Regions from separate parts of the Geodermatophilus sp. SYSU D00766 genome, predicted to be linked through region 1. Evidence: predicted binding sites of a transcription regulator. Region 1 holds the regulator's gene; each other region holds the start of a gene.
What was found. The regulator LexA, encoded in region 1, represses DNA repair genes until DNA is damaged. The targets are predictions, from matches to a motif close to TCGAACANNTGTTCGA.
Positions count from the first base shown of each region.

Region 2: the regulator LexA is predicted to act here: its motif matches at 4,851-4,866, upstream of ACI8AD_RS14420 (replicative DNA helicase).
Region 3: the regulator LexA is predicted to act here: its motif matches at 4,271-4,286, upstream of ACI8AD_RS20565 (DUF222 domain-containing protein).

Region 1 is NZ_JBJGYI010000019.1:53,065-59,890, reverse strand. It holds gene ACI8AD_RS14895 (vitamin B12-dependent ribonucleotide reductase) at 1-1,588, opposite strand, end outside; gene nrdR (transcriptional regulator NrdR) at 1,723-2,271, opposite strand; gene ACI8AD_RS14885 (hypothetical protein) at 2,842-3,552, opposite strand; gene ACI8AD_RS14880 (LysM peptidoglycan-binding domain-containing protein) at 3,686-4,327, opposite strand; gene lexA (transcriptional repressor LexA) at 4,617-5,405, shown strand; gene ACI8AD_RS14870 (hypothetical protein) at 5,515-6,531, opposite strand; gene ACI8AD_RS14865 (phosphatase PAP2 family protein) at 6,557-6,826, opposite strand, start outside.
Region 2 is NZ_JBJGYI010000018.1:38,316-45,141, forward strand. It holds gene ACI8AD_RS14385 (transglycosylase domain-containing protein) at 1-87, shown strand, start outside; gene ACI8AD_RS14390 (glycosyltransferase family 87 protein) at 179-1,636, shown strand; gene ACI8AD_RS14395 (deoxyribonuclease IV) at 1,716-2,528, opposite strand; gene rpsF (30S ribosomal protein S6) at 2,702-2,989, shown strand; gene ACI8AD_RS14405 (single-stranded DNA-binding protein) at 2,992-3,489, shown strand; gene rpsR (30S ribosomal protein S18) at 3,588-3,824, shown strand; gene rplI (50S ribosomal protein L9) at 3,827-4,282, shown strand; gene ACI8AD_RS14420 (replicative DNA helicase) at 4,963-6,826, shown strand, end outside.
Region 3 is NZ_JBJGYI010000037.1:23,588-30,413, reverse strand. It holds gene gatB (Asp-tRNA(Asn)/Glu-tRNA(Gln) amidotransferase subunit GatB) at 1-1,286, opposite strand, end outside; gene ACI8AD_RS20585 (hypothetical protein) at 1,283-1,462, opposite strand; gene gatA (Asp-tRNA(Asn)/Glu-tRNA(Gln) amidotransferase subunit GatA) at 1,459-2,952, opposite strand; gene gatC (Asp-tRNA(Asn)/Glu-tRNA(Gln) amidotransferase subunit GatC) at 2,949-3,278, opposite strand; gene ACI8AD_RS20570 (ACT domain-containing protein) at 3,472-4,140, shown strand; gene ACI8AD_RS20565 (DUF222 domain-containing protein) at 4,291-6,213, shown strand; gene ACI8AD_RS20560 (class I SAM-dependent methyltransferase) at 6,231-6,826, shown strand, end outside.

The DNA of each region.
Region 1 (6,826 bases):
ACTGGGCGGTGGCCGCCCGCAGCACGTCGGCGTCGTCGGCGCCGACCGGGCGGATGGCGTCGTTGGCCGCGGCGTGCTTGCGCATGACGCGGGCGTGCGCGTCGGCGTTGCGGGCGAAGCCCTCGTAGGGGCCGACGATGCCGGCCAGCTCGGCCGAGCGGCGGTAGGCGGTGCCGGTCATCAGCGAGGTGATCGCCGCGGCGAGGGTCTGCCCGCCGCGCGAGTCGTAGGCGTGGCCGGTGGCCATCAGCAGCGCGCCGAGGTTGGCGTAGCCGATGCCCAGCTGCCGGTAGGCGCGGGTGGTCTCCCCGATCGGCTCGGTCGGGAAGTCGGCGAAGCAGATGGAGATGTCCATCGCCGTGATGACCAGCTCGACGGCCTTGACGAAGGTCCGGGCGTCGAAGGTCCCGTCGTCCTTGAGGAACTTCATGAGGTTCAGCGACGCCAGGTTGCACGAGCTGTTGTCCAGGCTCATGTACTCCGAGCAGGGGTTGGACGCGTTGATGCGGCCGGTCTCGGGGTTGGTGTGCCAGTCGTTGATCGTGTCGTCGTACTGGATGCCGGGGTCGGCGCACTCCCACGCGGCCTGGGTGACCTTGCGGAAGAGCTCCTGGGCGTCGACGGTCTCGATCACCGAGCCGTCGAGGCGGCCGCGCAGGCCGAACGGCGTGCCGTCCTCGACCGCGCGCATGAACTCGTCGGAGACGCGGACGGAGTTGTTGGCGTTCTGGTACTGGACGCTGGTGATGTCCTTGCCGCCGAGGTCCATGTCGTACCCGGCGTCGCGCAGCGCACGGATCTTGTCCTCCTCGCGCGCCTTGGTCTCGATGAACTCCTCGATGTCGGGGTGGTCGATGTCGAGGACGACCATCTTGGCCGCGCGCCGGGTGGCGCCCCCGGACTTGATCGTCCCGGCGGAGGCGTCGGCGCCGCGCATGAAGCTGACCGGGCCGGAGGCGGTGCCGCCGGAGGACAGCAGCTCCTTGGACGAGCGGATGCGGGAGAGGTTCAGGCCGGCGCCGGAGCCGCCCTTGAAGATCAGCCCCTCCTCCCGGTACCAGTTGAGGATCGAGTCCATCGTGTCGTCGACAGCGAGGATGAAGCAGGCGCTGACCTGCTGCGGCGCCGGCGTGCCGACGTTGAACCACACCGGCGAGTTGAAGCTGAACACCTGGTGCAGCAGCATCCAGGTCAGCTCGTGCTCGAAGACCTCGGCGTCGCCCTCGCTGGCGAAGTAGCCGTGCTCGCGGCCGGCGGCGCCGTAGGTGAGCACCACCCGGTCGATGAGCTGGCGCAGGCTGGTCTCGCGCTGCGGGGTGCCGACGGCGCCGCGGAAGTACTTCGTGGTGACGATGTTGGTGGCGTTGATGCTCCACTCGGCGGGGAACTCGACGCCGCGCTGCTCGAAGTTGATCGAGCCGTCACGCCAGTTGGTCATGACGACGTCGCGCCGCTCCCAGACCACCTCGTCGTAGGGGTGCACCCCGGCGGTCGTGTAGACCCGCTTGATCTTCAGGCCCTTCCCCCGGGTCGGCGCCTTGACGGCCCGACGCGTACGGCCTGCCGGGCGGTCCTCGATCTCGGTCACGAGCTCTCCCTCGGTGAGTGGTCCGGGCGGCTGGGGAAGAGAGCCACCCTGTTCCTAGCGGTTGGTGCTGACGGTTTCTGGGGTGGTGCTGAGCGGGTGGTGCCGATCGGGCCGGCGACGCTGCCGGCCGGTGGTCAGGTGCCGGACGTGCCTGCGGCGCTCGCCGGGCCGCGTCCGCCGCGACGGCGCGGCGGCGGGTCGAGCTGCATGCCCGGCAGCGGCGGCGTGCCCCCGGTGTGGTGCCGCGCCCGGAGCTCGGTGATCTCCTTCTCGAAGTCCTCCACCGAGGTGAAGGCCCGGTAGACGCTGGCGAAGCGCAGGTAGGCGACCTCGTCGAGCTCGCGCAGCGGGCGCAGGATCGCCAGGCCGACCTCGTGGCTGGGCACCTCGGCCACCCCGCTGGCGCGGATGGCGTCCTCCACCTGCTGGGCGAGCTGCTGGAGCTGGTCCTCGTCGACCGGCCGGCCCTGGCAGGCCCGGCGCACGCCGGCGACGACCTTGGAGCGGTTGAACGGCTCGCTGACCCCGCTGCGCTTGACGACGGCGAGGACGGCCTCCTCCACGGTGGTGAAGCGGCGGCCACAGGCGGGGCACGAGCGGCGGCGCCGGGTGGTGGCTCCCTCGTCGGCCTCGCGCGAGTCGATCACCCGGCTGTCGGGGTTGTGGCAGAACGGGCACCGCACTGCGGTTCACCTCCCTCCGCGGACGGGTTCGGTACCGGTGACCCGGTGCCGGGTGGGGCGTGTCGACGGGCCGCCGGGTGCTCCGGGCACCCGGTCCGCCGACCCCTGCTGTGGACCTCTGGTGTGGACCCCTGCTGTGGACCTCTCTGGGGACATCCGGTGGACGCCCCGGGGAGAACCTGAGGACGGACCTGTGGAGGACCTCAATCGGGGAACTACTAGATGTAGGGGGACCGTAGGCCCGGCTCCACTACATCTGCAAGTCGACACCGGGCGTGTCTCTTCCGCCGAGACCTGCTCGTGACCTCCTGGTGACCACGCGCGAGCAGGTCTCCCACCGGCCACACGACACGCCGCGACCGCCCGCGTGTCGGCGCGCACGGGACCGGACACGGGTGTACGGACCGGCTGCGGAGGTCGCCGGATCCCGCCGGAGCGGCCCACGGGAGCAGGACCGGCGACCCGGTGGACGGTGCCCGGGGCAGCTGCCGGCCGGGCGCGGGCTCGGTGGAGGCGGTGCTGGGTGAGGGCTGGTGCCGGGCAGGCGCGGAGCGCCCGGACCGGCGGAGCTCAGACCGGCGGGCGGACCGCCGGACGACCACCCCGGGCGTTCGGCACGAGGTCGCCGAGCCGGATGGGCCGGGTGAGCAGGTCGGGCTCCCCCGCCGGCACGACCGCCAGTCCCGGGCCGGGGACGACAGCCGACCCGGGGGCCGCCTCGCCCCCTGGGCCGGCGACGACGGCGGGCATCTCGGTCGTGACCGCGCGGTGGCGGCCCGACCCGGCGCCGGCGGGTGCGCGGTGCCGGCCGGCCCCGCCCGCACCGACGGCGGGCTGCTCGGCGGTCGCGTCGGCGCCGTGCCGCCGGAACCGGCGGGGGCGCAGAACCGGACCCCCGACGGAGACGACCGCAGCCGTGGCGGGCACCGCCGCGACCGCGGGCACCGCCGCGACACCGGGCACCGCCGCGAGGGCTGGCATCGCAGCGGTGGCGGGCGCGTCCGCCGGGGCGGGCGCGGCCGCGGGTGCGGCGTCGGCTGCCGGCGCGAGCGTCAGGCGGCGCTCGGGCAGCCGGACCGCGGTCAGCTCCACCCAGGTCCCGGCGCCCTCGACGACCCCGGGAACCTCCGCCCGCAGCCGCACCCAGACCTCGCAGGCGCCGCTGTCGTCGTGCCGCCAGCCGAGCATCGCACCCGGCACCCAGGCGCCGTCCACGAGCACCTCGACGTCCTGCGGCGACCCGAAGGACACCGCCGCCCTGCTGTTCACGGCTGCTGACACGCCCCTCACCGTATGTGTTGATCCGAGATCGGTGCGTGAGCGACCGGGGACCGATGGTTGACGAACCGTCGAGGACGCTCTCGTCACTTCTCCGGGCGGCCCTCGGTGGCCGTCCCGTGTCCCCTCCGCCGGGTCAGGGGAGCCGGAGGACCTGCCCGGCGACCACCGCGGAACCCTCGAGGTCGTTGAGCGCCTCGATCGCGTGCACCACGGCGCGCACGTCCTGACCGTCGCCGGCGACCTCGTCGGCGATGGACCACACCGTGTCGCCCGGCTCGACGACGACGCTGCTCTCCCCGGCGAGCTGCAGGCCCTGCTGGGGAGCGAGGACCTCCCGGCCCAGGAGCGCGCCCCCGATGCCCGCGGCCAGGACCAGGGCGACGACCAGGCGCCGCCCGCGGCGGGTCAGCCGGAGGGGCGCCGGCGACGGGCCGGCCGCGCGCCGGACCGGCTGCGCGGACACCGGCCGCCCTCCGGGCCGGGCCGGGTCGCGGCGCGTGTGGCGCGCCCCCGCGGCGGGGCCGGTGGCGCGGGCGGCCGGCTCGGCCGGGAGGTCGGGCACCGGCCGCAGGTGACCGGCCACGCGCGGGCCGGCGCCGGGGAGCGGGGCCGGAGGTGCCGGGGGCGCCTGGCCAACGGGGCGCCCGGAGGTGTCGGGGCGCACCGGCCGACGGGTGGGAGCGGGGCCGCCCCCGGCACCGTCGGCGAGCAGCGGCCGCCAGGGCACCCGGACCGTCGCGTCGAACTCCAGCACTGCCTGGCGCACGCTGCCCATGACCACTCTCCTCGTCGACCCCATTGCATCGAACAGGCGTTCGATCGAACGTGTGTGCGATGTCTACCGCACGGCACCGACAGGAGCCAACCGACACCGCCCACCGGTTTCGAACACACGTTTGAAGTCCCGGTCCCGAGGCGCTACGGTCCGATCAGCAGCCGTCCGCCCGGCACCCGGCGGTCGATCCCGGCCGCACCGGCACCCGTCGGTCACCGACCGGAGGTCCCGGAGCCGGGGACGGGGCGGGACACGAGGGCCGTGGGGACACGGCCGGCGAGGAGGAGACGTGGCGGGCACCAGCGGGACCGGCCAGGGCACGCGCGGGAGCACCACCACCCGGCGGGGTGGCGGCCGGCGGGGCACCGACACCGCCGCCGAGGGGACCGGCACCCGGACCGGCGCGGTGCGCACCTTCCCCGACCGGGGTGAGGCCGGCGACGGGCTCACGCAGCGCCAGCGCCGGGTGCTCGAGGTCATCCGCGACTCGATCGAGCGCCGCGGCTACCCGCCCTCGGTGCGCGAGATCGGCGAGGCCGTGGGCCTGTCCTCGGCGTCGTCGGTCGCCCACCAGCTCTCCGTGCTGCAGAAGAAGGGCTGGTTGCGGCGCGACCCCAACCGCCCCCGCGCGCTCGACGTGCGGCTGCCCGGCGACACCGCGGCGGAGGCCGCACCGCCGGCCGCCGCGGCCGGCGACACCACCGCCCCCACGTACGTGCCGCTGGTCGGCCGGATCGCCGCCGGTGGCCCGGTCCTCGCCGAGCAGGCGGTCGAGGACGTCTTCCCGCTCCCCCGCGAGCTGGTCGGCGACGGCACCCTGTTCATGCTCCGGGTGGCCGGTGACTCGATGGTCGACGCGGCCATCTGCGACGGCGACTGGGTGGTCGTGCGCCAGCAGCCCACCGCCGAGAACGGCGAGATCGTGGCCGCGATGCTCGACGGCGAGGCCACCGTCAAGACCTACAAGCGCCGCGACGGGCACGTGTGGCTGCTGCCGCACAACCCGGCCTACGAGCCCATCCCGGGCGACGAGGCGACCATCCTCGGCCGGGTGGTCACCGTCCTGCGCCGCGTCTGACCCGCACCGCCCGGGACGCGCTCCCGGCCCCGCGGACCCGCCCCGGGTCGGCGGCGGCCGGGCTCCGCGACCTCGACCGGCCGGCGGTCCCGCGGCACGGCGGGCAGCCTCAGCCGGCCGGCGGTCCCGCGGCGCGGCCCCGGCGTACCCGGCCGGCGACCCACACCAGCACCGTGGCCACCCCGGCGGCGACCAGCCCCGCGGCGACCGGGGACACGCCGGTGCCGCCGTCGTCGAGGACGGCCGCCAGCGACGGGTCGGCCGCCGAGGACGGCGCCGGGGCCGCCGTCCCGGCGGGGATCGGCACGAGCGTGACGTCGCCCGGCAGCCCCTCGCCCGCCACGAGGAGCGCCGCGCCGTCGGCGGTGAACGACACCGCCTCCCCCTGCGGCGCCTCGGGCAGCGCGATGCGCACCGGTTCGCCCGCCAGGGCGGCCGGCACGTCCGAGCCGGTCAGCGGCCAGACGTAGGCGTCGGTGTAGGTGCGCAGCGCGATCCGGCTGCCGTCGCGGGCCACCGCGCCGCCGGTCACCAGGAGCTGACCGGCCCGCCCCACCGGGCCGCCCGGTGTCCCGGTCAGCGTGAACGCCACGCTGCCGACGTCGACCAGCGCCACCGTGCCGCCGTCGACGAGCGGCGCCGCGGGGCGGTAGACGCGGCTGGCACCGAGCACCTCCTTGGTCACCAGGTACGGCGTGCCGTCGGGGGCCACCAGGAGCGCCTCGGCGTCGTGCGGGCCGTCGGGGTAGGTGAGCCGGAAGAGCGCCGTGCCGCCGTCGGGGCGCAGGGCGATGAGGGCGACGGTCTCCCGGGTGGCGTTGTTGTCGCCGGTGTCGGCCAGCCACACGGTGCCGTCGGGACCGACGCCGAGGTCCTCGGGGTCGTAGGGGTCCAGCGGCGCGACGGTCTCGTCCACGACGCGGCAGGTCCCGTCGAGCACGGAGACGGCCACCTGCTCGCCGCCGTCGGCGATGGCCAGCAGGCGGTCCCCGACGTCGACGAGGCCGGAGAGCTCCGCGAGCCGGGGGTCGGTCACCTGGCAGCGCAGCGACGGCGCGCCCGGTTCCTCGGCGGCAGCGGGGAATGCGGGGCCGAGCGCGAGGGCCAGACCGGCGAGTGCGGCCACGGCCCACCCGGGGTGTGCCCCGGCGCTACGCGGGGGGACGGCCGGCTCGGGCACTGCCCCAGCGTGACAGAACGACTGCGTCGAGTGCGTGAACCACGCCCAGCAGCAGCACCCCCACCGAGGCGCCGACCGCCGCGTCGGTGACCCAGTGGAAGTCCAGGGACACCATGGCGATCCCGGTCAGCACCGGGCCCACGACGCTGAGCCACCACAGCGTCCGCTGCACGCCCGGGGCCAGTCGGTACTCGACCGCCAGCCAGTAGGCCACGCCCCACATGAGCACGGCGTTGGCCAC
Region 2 (6,826 bases), on a different contig from region 1:
GACGGCACCGACGGCAACGGCTGGGCCAACGGCCAGCCCGCACCGGCCGCCCCGACGACGCAGCCGGAACCGCAACCGACCGGCTGACCGTCCCGGGCACACTGACCCGGTGAGCTCCTCCCCCACGGGCCCGTCCGCTCCGGCACCCCAGCCGGCGGACGGGCCCGCGGCGTCTGCGGTGGCGCCCGCACCCGGTACCGACCGCCGCCCCGACCGGGTGGTGCCCACGTGGTCGGACCGGGTGGCCGCGCAGGCCAGCGAGGCCGTCGGCGGCCCGTGGGGCCGGCACGCGGTCACCGGCCGGGCGCTGTTCTGGACGCCGCTGCGGGTCTGCCTGCTCTACGCCACCGTCGTGCTGGCCGCCGCGTGGCTCAAGCAGGCGCCGTGCTCCGACGGCAACTGGGCGGGGTCGGTGCAGTACACGCACCTGTGCTACTCCGACACCGTCCCGCTGTTCGGCATCCACGGCCTCGGCGAGGGCGCGCTCCCCTACCTGGACGCGGCCGTGGAGTACCCGGTGCTCACCGGCGCGCTCATGGCGCTCGCGGCGGTCCTCGGCCGCGGCTACGAGGACCTGGCCGGCGCGGCCGGCCTGCTCCCCCAGGTCCCGCCGGTGCAGGCCTACTACGCGGCGACCTGCCTGCTGCTGAGCCTGTGCGCGCTGGTCACCGTCCGGGCGGTGCTGGGCGCCTCCGGCCGCCGTCCGTGGGACGCGGCGATGGTCGGCCTCTCGCCGCTGCTGCTGGTGCACGCGTTCACCAACTGGGACCTGCTCGCCGTCGCCCTGGCCGCCTGCGGGCTGTGGGCGTGGGCGCGCGGGCGGCCGGTGCTGGCCGGCGTGCTGCTGGGCCTGGGCACCGCGGCCAAGCTGTTCCCCGCCCTGCTGCTCGGCGCGCTGTTCCTGCTGTGCCTGCGGGCCGGGCGGCTGCGGGTGTGGCTGCGCGCGGCGCTGGCCGCCGCCGTCGCCTGGCTGGCCGTCGACGTCCCGGTCGCGCTGCTGGCGCCGGAGAACTGGTCGCTGTTCTTCCGCCTCAACAGCACCCGCCCGGCCGATCCGGACACGCTGTGGAACATCGCGATCACCGCGGCCGGCGGCGACCTCCTCGACGGGCCGCTCGCCGAGGGCGAGACGCCGGTGGTGCTCAACGCGCTGGTGGCGGTCTGCGTGCTGCTGGTGGTGGCCGCCGTGGGCTGGCTGACCCTCGCCGCGCCGGTGCGGCCGCGGGTGGCGCAGGTCGCCTTCCTGCTGGTGGCCGGGTTCCTGCTGGTCACCAAGGTGTGGAGCCCGCAGTACTCGCTGTGGCTGCTGCCGCTGGCGGTGCTGGCCCGGCCCAGGTGGCGGTCGCTGCTGCTCTGGCAGGCCACCGAGGCGGTGCTGTGGGTGGTGCGGATGCTCTGGTACCTCGGCACCGACGAGCGCGGCGTGGGCACCGAGTGGTTCTTCCTCGCGGTGACCGCCCGCGACGTCGCCGTTCTCGTGCTCGTGGGGCTGGTCGTGCGGGACGTGTGGCGTCCCGACGGCGACGTCGTGCGCACCTCCTGGCCGGCCGTCGACGACCCCGCCGGCGGTCCGCTGGACGGCGCGGAGGACCGCGTGGTGCTGCGCGGGCGGCGCCGCTGGGATCAGGTGACCTGATCGTGGGGCGTCCTCCCGCACGTCCGGTCACGAGGGAGGACGCCGCGGGGTGAGGGAGGACGGCCGTGCGGGCGGTCGGCTACCCGAGCGCCTCGCGCACGAGGGCGACCTCCTCGGCGTGCGACGCGGCGTCGCCGGGGGTCTCCAGGACGACGGGGCAGTCGGCGGCGCGGGCGAGGCCGAGCAGCAGGTCCAGCGGGATCTCGCCCGCGGTGAGCGGCGCGTGCCGGTCCCGGCCCGATCCCTGCGGGTCGCGGCTGTTGTTCAGGTGCACCAGGTCGACCCGACCGGTGATCGCCCGGACGTCGTCGACGGCGGTGGCGAGGTCCCAGCCGGCCGCCCAGGCGTGACAGGTGTCGAGCACGAACCCCGCGCCGAACTCGCCGACGGCGTCCCACAGCCGCGCCACCGCACCCAGCTCGCGCGCCATCGCGTTCTCGCCGCCGGCGGTGTTCTCGATGAGCAGCGGCAGCGGGAAGCCGCCGTCCTCGGCCTGCCGCGCGAAGGTCTTGCGCCAGTTGTCGAAGCCGGCCGCCGGGTCGTCCTTGGCCAGCACGTGCCCGCCGTGCACGACCATCCCGCGGGCGCCGATCGCCGCCGAGGCCCGCGCGTGCACCGCCAGGCTCTTGCGGCTGGGGATGCGGATGCGGTTGTTCGTCGAGGCCACGTTGAGCACGTAGGGCGCGTGCACGAACACCGCGACGTCGCCGGCGAGCAGCGCCTCGGCGTCCGGGCGCGGCGGCGGGCTCTTCCAGCCCTGCGGGTCGCCGAGGAACACCTGCACGGCGTCGGCGTCCATCTCCGCCGCCCGGGCCAGCGGGCCCCCGGCGTCGAGCTCGTTGTCCTCGGTCAGTCCGGGTCCGACGTGGACGCCGATCGGGTGCCTGCTCACCCCGGCGACGGTAGTCAGGTCCGGTGACGGCGGCCGGGGCTCCCGGCCGCGCTGGTAGCCTGGAGGTGCGCGTCCGTCCGCCGTCCCCGGCGGGACCGGGCGCGCGACGCGTGTACGACCCTCCTGCTGCAGACCGACTGCAGCCGCCCAGACCAGAGGAGGTGGGGTTCTCCGTGCGTCACTACGAACTGATGGTCATCCTCGACCCCGACCTGGAGGAGCGCACCATCGCTCCCTCCCTCGACCGGTTCCTGACCGTCGTCACCAACTCCGGTGGCACCGTCAAGACCGAGATCTGGGGCCGGCGCCGCCTGGCCTACGAGATCAAGAAGCACGTCGAGGGCATCTACGCGGTCGTCGACATCCAGGCCGAGCCGGCCGCCGTCGCCGAGCTCGACCGCCAGCTCAACCTCAACGAGTCGGTGCTGCGCACCAAGCTGATGCGGCCCGAGGTCCACTGAGCATGGCTGGCGAGACCGTCATCACCGTCATCGGCAACCTGACCTCCGACCCGGAGCTGCGGTTCACGCCGTCGGGTGCCGCGGTCGCCAACTTCACGGTCGCCTCGACGCCGCGCACCTTCGACCGGCAGTCGCAGGAGTGGAAGGACGGTGAGGCGCTGTTCCTCCGCTGCAACGTCTGGCGGCAGGCGGCCGAGAACGTGGCCGAGTCCCTCACCCGCGGCTCGCGGGTCATCGTCTCGGGGCGCCTCAAGCAGCGCTCGTTCGAGACCAAGGAGGGCGAGAAGCGCACCGTCATCGAGCTCGAGGTCGATGAGATCGGCCCCTCGCTGCGCTACGCCACCGCGAAGGTCACCCGCGCCTCCCGTGGTGAGGGCGGCGGCGGTGGCGGCTTCGGCGGCGGCGGTGGCGGTGGCGGTGGCTTCGGCGGCGGTGGTGGCGGCGGCGCGAGCGACCCGTGGTCGACGCCCGCCGGCCCGTCCGACGAGCCGCCCTTCTGAGAGAGGACCCCCTCGCCCCCCACGCCCCGCTCCGCGCGGCGCGGGTCCCTGCGAGAGGGCCGTTCCATCTACCCCCCTAGCCGTACCTGGAGAACCCAGTGCCCAAGCCCCCCGTGCGCAAGCCCAAGAAGAAGGTCTGCCAGTTCTGCAAGGACAAGGCGACCTACATCGACTACAAGGACACGACCCTGCTGCGGAAGTTCATCTCCGACCGCGGCAAGATCCGTGCCCGCCGCGTGAGCGGCAACTGCAGCCAGCACCAGCGGGACGTCGCCACGGCCGTCAAGAACAGCCGTGAGATGGCCCTGCTGCCCTACACCTCGACGGCGCGCTGACCATGAGCACCCAGAAGCTGATCCTGACGCAGGAGGTCACCGGTCTCGGGTCCTCCGGTGACACCGTGGAGGTCAAGGGCGGGTACGCCCGCAACTACCTCCTGCCCCGCGGTCTGGCCATCGTCGCCACCCGCGGTGCCGAGAAGCAGGTCGAGTCGCTGCGCCGGGCGCGTGCCGCCCGCGAGGTGCGCTCGCTCGAGGAGGCCCAGTCCGTGGCCGGGCGCCTGTCCGGCCTGACCGTCCGGGTGCCCGCCCGTGCCGGTGACGGGGGCCGCCTCTTCGGCCGGGTCACCACCGCCGACGTCGCCGCGGCCGTCACCGCCGCCGGCGGCCCGGAGCTCGACCGCCGCCGCATCGAGCTGCCGAGCAGCATCAAGACCACCGGCCAGCACACCGTCACCGTGCGGGTGCACCCGGAGGTCACCACCCGGCTGGCGATCGAGGTCGTCGCCGGCTGACGCACCGCACCGCACTGCCCGCGAGGGGCGCCGGACGTCGTCCGGCGCCCCTCGCGTCGTCTCGGGCCTCGCCCGGCGGAGCAGGCCTGCTGTGGTCGGACGGGGCGCGGAGGACCGTCCACGGCCCGCTGACGCCCCCCGGGCCGTCCCTGCGGCCGGGGCACCCCGAGGCGGCGTGGCCGGCCTGCCTGGCGTCCTCGCCCCGGCGAGGCGCCGGCCACGGGGTGACGGCGTCCCCGCCGGTGGGTCGTCGCGCGCCGTCACCGCCGGTGCTGTGACGGCTGCGCCGGGCGGGACGACACGACACGCCCGGGCGTCCGGCGCGCCGAGAAACTCGTGTCCACAGCCGGTGGGCGGACCCGGCGCAGGTGACACCCGCAGGACCGCTGGATGTCCGGCCGGTGTCCCGCCCGTCTCCACATGTCGACTCGGGCTGTCCACCGACTTGTCCACAAGTTGTGCAGAACGCGGTGCACACGGGGTGTTGGACGGACCCGCCGTCGCTTCCTACCGTCTCTCCGGCGCCGGGAACTGCGAGAACTGTCAGTGGCTCCCGGTACCACGGTCCTCGAACGGGCGTTCGAGTGCAGGCGACGCGCGTCCTGGTGCTTCCCCCACCGGGCCCCGGCCGGACAGGCCGGGGCTGGTCAGCGTGCGCGTGAGCGGAGGGAGGTACCCAGGTGGCGGTGGCCGACGACTTCAGCCGGCCGCAGGCGACGGCGCCGGAGTACGACCGGCAGCCCCCGCAGGACGTCGCGGCCGAGCAGTCGGTGCTCGGCGGCATGCTGATGAGCAAGGACGCGATCGCCGACGTCGTGGAGCAGCTGACCGGCAACGACTTCTACCGGCCGGCGCACCAGGTCATCTACGACACGATCCTCGACCTCTACGGCCGCGGAGAGCCGGCCGACGCCATCACCGTCGCCGCAGAGCTCAACCGCACCGACCAGCTGTCGAAGATGGGCGGCGCGGTCTACCTGCACACGCTCATCGCCTCGACGCCCACGGCGGCCAACGCCGGCTACTACGCCCAGATCGTCGCCGAGCAGGCCACCCTCCGGCGGCTCGTGGAGGCCGGCACCCGCGTGGTGCAGCTCGGCTACGGAGCGGCCGGCGGGCGGGGCGACGTCGACGACATCGTCGACCGCGCGCAGCAGGAGATCTACGAGGTCACCGAGAAGCGGATGAGCGAGGACTACTCGCGCCTCGAGGACATCCTGCAGCCGACGATGGACGAGCTCGACGCCATCGCCTCCCGCGGCGGCACCGCCCGCGGCGTGCCCACCGGGATCCGCGACCTGGACGAACTGACGAATGGTCTTCAGGCCGGGCAGATGGTCGTCATCGCCGCCCGTCCCGGTGTGGGCAAGGCGCTGGCCCTCGACACCCCGATCCCCACACCCACGGGCTGGACCACGATGGGCGACATCGCCGTCGGCGACCGGGTGCTGGGTGCCGACGGCCGCCCGACGACGGTCGTGGCCGCCACCGGCGTCATGACCGACCGGCCCTGCTACGAGGTGCACTTCTCCGACGGCACCGTGGTCGTCGCCGACGCCCGGCACCAGTGGGTGACCACCGACCGCGCCGCCCGCCGGCTCGGCGCGCGTGGGCAGGCCCGCGTCCGCACCACGGAGGAGCTGGCCCGCACGGTCCGCTGCGCCACCGCCGACCGGCGGCTCAACCACGCCGTCGTCAACGCCGCCCCGCTCGACCTGCCCACCGCCGACCTCCCGGTGCCGCCGTACGCCCTCGGCGTCTGGCTGGGCGACGGCACGTCGGCCGCCGCGCAGTACACCAGCGCCGACCCCGAGATCGCCGTCCACATCGAGGCTGAGGGGCTGGTCGTCGTCCCCACGGGCGCCGACCGGCGGTACTCCCTGCGCCTGCCGGCCCGTCCCGGCCCCGAGGCGCGGCCGTGCCCGATGTGCGGCGAGCCCTTCGTGCCGAAGACCTCCCAGGTGCAGACCTGCGGGAAGACCTGCGGCGGTGCGCTGCGGGCCCGCGGCGGAGCCGGCCGCGCGGCGACCTGCCCCGACTGCGGCGGCCCCTCGAGCGGCCTGGCGCAGTGCCAGGACTGCCGGGACGACCACGGCACCGTGCAGGCCCTCCTGCGCGGCCTGGGCGTGCTCGGGGACAAGCACATCCCGACCGCCTACCTGCGCGCGTCGGTGACCCAGCGGCGGGCGCTGCTGGCCGGCCTGCTCGACACCGACGGCACCGTGACGGGAGGCGGTGCGGTGCAGTTCGCCGTCACCAGCCGTCGGCTGGCCGAGGACGCCCGTGAGCTGATCGCGGGCCTGGGCCACCGCGTCCGGATGAGCACCAAGCGGGTCCGCGGCCGGAGCGAGGCCTCGTCCACCTGCTACACGCTCACCTTCAGCACCGACGACGAGGTGTTCCGCCTGGAACGCAAGCGGCTGCTGCACAAGGAGCGGGGTGCCCGCACGTTCACCGCCCGCGGCGTCCGTTTCGTCACCGACGTCCGGCCGGTCCAGAGCGTGCCCGTGCGGTGCATCCAGGTCGACGCCGCCGACTCCCTCT
Region 3 (6,826 bases), on a different contig from region 1:
TCGACGACGGCGCGCGGGTCGCCCTCCCCGGCCAGCACGCCGTCGAGCGCCTGGCGGGCCAGCTGGTCGTTGACGGTGCCCTCGGCGACCAGCGCGCTGAGCTCGGCGACCTGCCGCGGGGTGACCGCCAGCGCGGTCAGCTCCACCCCGGCGTCGTTGGCCCGGCGCGCCAGCTCGCCCAGCCACCACTTGCGCGCGTCGGCCGGCGAGGCGCCCGCGGCGACGGTCTCCTCCACCACCCCGAGGGCGCCGGCGTTGACCAGCCAGGCCATCTCGGTGGCCGACAGGCCCCACTCCTCGCGCAGCCGCGCGCGGCGGGCGGCCGGCAGCTCGGGCAGCCCGGCGGCGAGCTTCTCCACCCACTCGGCGTCGGGGGCCAGCGGGACGAGGTCGGGCTCGGGGAAGTACCGGTAGTCGGTCGCCTCCTCCTTGCTGCGCCCCGGCGACGTGCTGCCGGTGTCCTCGTGGAAGTGGCGGGTCTCCTGCACGATCCGGCCGCCGCCGTCGAGGACCGCGGCCTGCCGGCGCATCTCGTAGCGCACGGCCCGCTCGACCGAGCGCAGCGAGTTGACGTTCTTCGTCTCGGTGCGGGTGCCCCACTCCAGGCTGCCGACCGGGGCCAGTGAGGTGTTCACGTCGCAGCGCAGGCTGCCCTGCTCCATGCGCACGTCGGAGGCGCCGAGGGTCTGGATGATCTCGCGCAGCTCGGTGACGTAGGCGCGGGCGACCTCGGGCGCCTTCGCGCCGGCCCCGGCGACCGGGCGGGTGACGATCTCGACCAGCGGGATCCCGGCCCGGTTGAAGTCGACCAGCGAGTACTCCGCGCCGTGGATGCGGCCGGTGGCCCCGCCCACGTGCAGGTTCTTGCCGGTGTCCTCCTCCAGGTGCACCCGCTCGATCTCCACGCGGTAGGTCTCGCCGTCGACCTCGACGTCGAGGTGCCCGGCGGTGCACAGCGGCTCGTCGTACTGGCTGGTCTGGAAGCCCTTGGGGATGTCCGGGTAGAAGTAGTTCTTCCGGGCGAAGCGCGACCAGGAGGCGATCCGGCAGCCCAGGGCCAGGCCGATCCGGATGGTCGACTCGACCGCGGCGGCGTTGGCCACCGGCAGCGAGCCGGGCAGGCCCAGGCACACCGGGCAGGTCTGGGTGTTGGGCTCGGCGCCGAAGGCGGTCGTGCAGCCGCAGAACATCTTCGACTCGGTGCCCAGCTCGACGTGGGTCTCCAGGCCGATGACCGGCTCGTAGCGGGTGAGGACGTCGTCGAAGTCGACGAGGGGCTCGCTCACGGGGTGCGGTCTCCCTTCGGGGTGGTGCGCCCGGTCAGCCAGGCACCGACGCCGGTCAGCAGGCCCAGGACGATGAAGACGGCGAAGACGGCCTCGCCGGTGACCAGCCACAGCACCAGCCCGGCCAGCACCACGAAGGCGGTCAGCCCCCACGCGGCCTTGAGCGCGCCGTTCACGCGGCACGCTCCAGCAGGCGGTCGGTGAGCGGCGCGCCCAGCGCGGCCTCGACGGCGGCCGCGACGCGGTAGCAGCGGTCGTCGGCCAGCGGCGGCGCCATCACCTGCAGGCCGACCGGCAGGCCGTCGGACAGCCCGCACGGCACCGAGATCGCCGGGACGCCGGCGAGGCTGGCCGGCAGCGTGCACAGGTCGGCGGCGTACATGGCCAGCGGGTCCTCGACACGGGCGCCGATCGGCCAGGCCACGGTCGGGCTGGTCGGGCTGACGAGCACGTCGACGTCGTCGAAGGCCGCGCTGAAGTCGCGGGTGATGAGCGTGCGGACCTTCTGCGCCTGCCCGTAGTAGGCCTCGTAGTAGCCGGCCGACAGCGCGTACGTGCCGAGGATGATCCGCCGCTTGACCTCGGGGCCGAAGCCCTGCTCGCGGGTCAGCGCCATGACCTCGTCGACGTCGTGGCTGCCGTCGTCGCCCACCCGGATACCGAACCGCATGCCCTCGAAGCGGGCCAGGTTCGACGACGCCTCGCTGGGGGCGATGAGGTAGTAGGCCGGCAGCGCCAGCCCGAACGACGGGCACGACACCTCGCGCACCTGCGCGCCGGCGGCCTCGAGCAGCGCGACCCCCTCGGCGACCCGGTCGAGCACGCCCTGCTCGTAGCCCTCGCGGGCACCCTCGCCGCCGAGCTCGCGGACGACGCCGACGCGCAGGCCCGACAGGTCGCCACCGGCACCGCGGCGGGCGGCCTCGACGACGGTGGGCACGGGCGCGTCGATGCTCGTGGAGTCGCGCGGGTCGTGGCCGCCGATGGCCTCGTGCAGCAGGGCGGCGTCCAGGACCGTGCGGGCCATCGGGCCGGCCTGGTCCAGGCTCGAGGAGAAGGCGATCAGCCCGTAGCGCGACACCGAGCCGTAGGTGGGCTTGTGCCCGACCAGGCCGGTGACCGCCGCGGGCTGGCGGATCGAGCCGCCGGTGTCGGTGCCCAGCGCCAGCGGCGCGAGCCGGCCGGCCACCGCCGCGCTCGACCCGCCGGAGGAGCCGCCCGGGATCCGGTCGTGGTCCCACGGGTTGCGGGTCACCGCGTAGGCGGAGTTCTCGGTGGACGACCCCATGGCGAACTCGTCCATGTTCGTCTTGCCGAGGAGCACCGTGCCGGCGTCGGCGAGCCGGCTCGCGACCGTCGCCGAGAAGGGCGGCCGCCAGCCCTCGAGGATCCGCGAGCCGCTGGTGGTGGGCACGCCCTCGGTGACGAAGACGTCCTTGAGGGCGACCGGGATGCCGGCCAGGCCGGTGCCCGCGGTGCCCGAGGCGTCGACCTCCGCGGCCCGGGCGAGCGCGGCGTCGGCGGTGACGTGGAGGAAGGCGCCGAGGGCGCCGTCCTCGGCGGCGATCCGGTCGAGGTGCGCGCGGGTGACCTCCACCGAGGAGGTCTCGCCGGCGGCCAGGGCCGCCTGCAGCTCGACGGCGGTGAGGGCGGTGAGGTCGCTCACTCCTCCTCCCCCAGGATGCGCGGGACGCGGAAGCGGCCGTCCTCGGCGGCGGGGGCGGCGGCCAGGACGGCGTCGCGCGGCAGGCACGGGGTGGCGACGTCGGCCCGCAGGACGTTGGTCAGCGGGACGGCGTGCGTGGTGGGGGCGACGTCGCCGACGTCGGCGCGCTGCACCTGGGCCACCGCGTCGAGGACGGCCCCCAGCTGGCCGGCGAAGCGGTCGAGCTCCTCGTCGGTGACGGCGAGCCGGGCCAGCCGCGCGAGGTGCGCGATGTCCTGGCGGCCGAGGGCGGGTGCCGCTCCGGGTTCGGGGGTCGTGGTGCTCATGACTGGGGCGGGACTCCTGTCGTCGGCGCCGCGCCGGCGCCAGGGACGCAACCCGGTCACTGTACGCGGGCCGCCGTGGGCCCCGGCCGGGCCGGGGAGCGCGCTCGACCGCGGGGTGCCCGGTGGGGGAAGCTGCTGGCGCCACTCGATCGACGCCGATCGGCTGCCCCTCGACGTCGTCAGCGGAGGAACCGTGTCCTATCTCCTGCGGCTGGTCGTCCCCGACCGCCCCGGCCTGCTGGGTGCGGTGGCGACCGCGCTGGGCGACGCGGGGGTCGACATCGTCTCCGTCGACGTCCTCGAGCGCGGTGGCGGGGTGGCCGTCGACGACGTCGTCGTCGACCTGCCGCCCGGCCGGCTGCCCGACAGTCTCATCACCGCCGCGCAGGCGGTGCCGGGGGTGCAGGTGGAGTCGTTGCGGCCCTTCGCCGGCGCGCTGGACACCCACCGCGAGCTCGACCTGCTCGAGGCCCTCGCCCGCGCTCCCGAGGGCACCGCGGTCAAGATCCTCGCCGCCGAGCTGCCGCGGGTGTTCCACGGTGGCTGGGCGGCGGTGGTGCAGGCCGACGGCGCCGGCGGCGGCGAGGTGCTGGCCGCCTCCGACGCCGCGCCCGCCCTCGAGGGCCTGGCGCTGCCGTGGCTGCCGCTGTCGACGCCGCGGCTGCTGCCCAGCGAGGACGACTGGCTGCCCGAGCGCTGGCGGGAGATGGCCATCGAGATGATGGCGGCGCCCTTCGGCGACCCCGCCACCGCCGTGGTCCTCGGCCGCTCGGGGGGTCCCGCGTTTCGCCGCTCGGAGCTGCTCCGGCTGACCCACCTGACGGGTATCGCCGCCACGGTGGCGCACCTCCCGCCGGTCTGAGCCGACTGGCAGCAGCCGCAGGCCAGGTTCCGTCACTCCTCCGCGGCCACGGGCCGGCACCGCCGGACCGCCGCCGGCCACCCTCGCGACCTGCTCGTTCAGCGCCCTCAGCACTTGCCCATCCACGCGTTCGAACATATGATCGAACGCGTGACGGAAACCCTGGTGGTCGACGAGCCCGTGGTGGGCTGGGCGTCGGGGCCGCTGGGCGCGGTGCAGGCCGCCGACCGGGAGATCTCCCGGCAGACCGCGTTGCGCGCGCGGGCGATCGCGGCATTCGCCGCTACCTGTCCCGCCTGCGCCGACCGCCAGCCCGGGGAGCCCGGCGCGACGTCGGCCGAGCGGTGGGCGGCGCGGGCCGAGGTGCTGCGGCCGGTCAGTGAGTGGGCCACCGCCGAGCTGGCGATCGCGTTGAACGTGACCGCGCAGCGGGCGGAGGAGGAGCTGGTCCGCTCCCTCACCCTGGTGCAGCGGCTGCCGCGGGTGCTCGACGCGCTGCAGGCCGGGGTGCTGCACGCCGGGCACCTGTGGTGCCTGCTCGAGCACGTCGCGCCGATCGCCGACCACGCGCTGCGCGCCCGCATCGAGACCGAGCTGCTGGCGTGGCTGGCCGGCCGGTCGGTGACCACCCCGGCGCAGCTGGGCGACAAGGTGCGCCGGGTGGTGCTCGCCCACCGCGCCCGTGACGCCGCCCGCGACCTGGCCCGGGCCGTCCGCCGCCGGGGGATCACCGTCCGCCCGGACCGCACCGATGGGATGAGCGTGGTGTCGGCGCTGCTGAGCACTCCGGAGGCGTGCGCGCTGCTGGCGGCGCTGCGCGCCTACGCCGACGCGCTGCCCGCCGATCCGGCCGATGGGCGCAGCCGCGGGCAGAAGATGGCCGACTGCCTGCTGGACCTGGTGCTGCGGCCCGGTGAGAGCGGGCTGCCCCCGGTGCAGGTCGCGCTGACGGTGGTCGCCCCGGTCGGGGCGCTGCTGGGCGGGGATGCCCCGTGCGAGATCGACGGGCAGGTGGTGCCCGCCGAGGTGGTGCGTGCCCTGCTCGCCGCCCTGACGGGCCAAGCGAACGGGACCGAGTCCGTCGAACCCGACACCGCGCCCGCCGACACCGCGCCCGCCGACACCGCCCCCGCCGACACCGCCCCCGCCGACACCGCCCCCGCCGACACGGCACCGGCCGGGCCCGAGCCGCCTGACAGGGCGGGCACATCCGCGGTGGTGTCCGAGGAGGAGGACTTCGCGCGCTGGTCGGAGGAGCTGGAACAGCGGGTCCTGGCCGGGGAGTTCGACGCCGAGCCGGCCCCCTGCTATCTGGAGGAGGACGGGCCACCACCCGACAGCTGGCCCGACGGCCCACCATCACTGGCGCCCCCAGGGCATCGCCCCGACCCGGCCGTGCCCGACGGCTGGTGGGCGCGCGCCGACCGCGCCGTCGACGACGCCGGCACCGCCCTGCTCACCCTCGAACGCGCCCTCGGCCACGCTCGCCGGCTGGTGGCCACCGCGCAGCGCGCCGACACCGCCGACGAGACCGCCTGGGCCACCAGCCCCGCCGGGCGAGTCAGCGCCGCACCCGACGCGCTGACCGCCCTGGTTGCCGCCGGCGCGCACGCCCGCGCCGACCTGGCCGACCTGCTCGCCCGCACGGCCGGCGGCGGGCTGGCCGACCGGCCCCGCCTCGCCCTCACCGACACCCTCAGCGGCGCCCTGCTCAGCCTCACCGACCTGCCCGGCCTGCAGCGCGCCGCCCGCGCCGGCAGCGGGCTGGGCGCTCCGGCTGAGAGCCCCGGCTACCGGCCCGCCGCCGCCCTGGACCGGTTCGTGCGCGCCCGCGACCGCCGCTGCCGCTTCCCCGGCTGCCGCCGCCCCGTTCCCCGCCGCGGCGAACTCGACCACCACACCCCCTGGCCCGCCGGGCCCACCGCCGCGGGCAACCTGGCCGGTTACTGCACCGGTCACCACCGCGGCAAGCACCAGGCACCCGGCTGGACCCACCACATGGCCCCCGACGGCACCCTCACCGTCACCACCCCATCCGGCCTCACCGCCATCACCACCCCACCGCCGTACTGACGGCCACACTGGCCGGCGTGAGCGACCTCGGGTGGGACTGGGACCCGTCGCTGTACCGCGGGAGCGCGGCCCACTACGTCCAGGGCCGCGTGCCGTATCCGTCAGAGGTGGTCGACGCCCTGGTCGACGAGCTCGCCCTCGACGGCACCGGCCGGCTGCTCGACGTCGGTTGCGGGCCGGGCTCCCTCACCCTGCTGCTCGCTCCCTGGTTCGAGCGGGCGACCGGCCTGGACGCCGACGCCGAGATGCTCGCCGAGGGGGCGCGCCAGGCCGCAGCCGCCGGGATCACCACCGTGGACTGGCTGCACCTGCGGGCCGAGGACCTGCCCGCCGACCTGGGACCGTTCCGCGTGGTCACCTTGGCGCAGTCCTTCCACTGGATGGACCGGGAGCGCGTGGCCCGCCTGCTGCACGGTGCACTCGCCCCCGACGGCGCCCTGGTGCACGTGCACGCCACCACACACACGGGGATCGACGGCGACCTGCCCCTGCCGCATCCCAGGCCGCCGCGGCGGGAGATCGACGAGCTCGTCCGGAGCTTCCTCGGCCCGCGCCGCCGCGCCGGCCAGGGGACCCTGCCCGAGGTCGCATCCGCCGACGAGGAGCTGGGCGC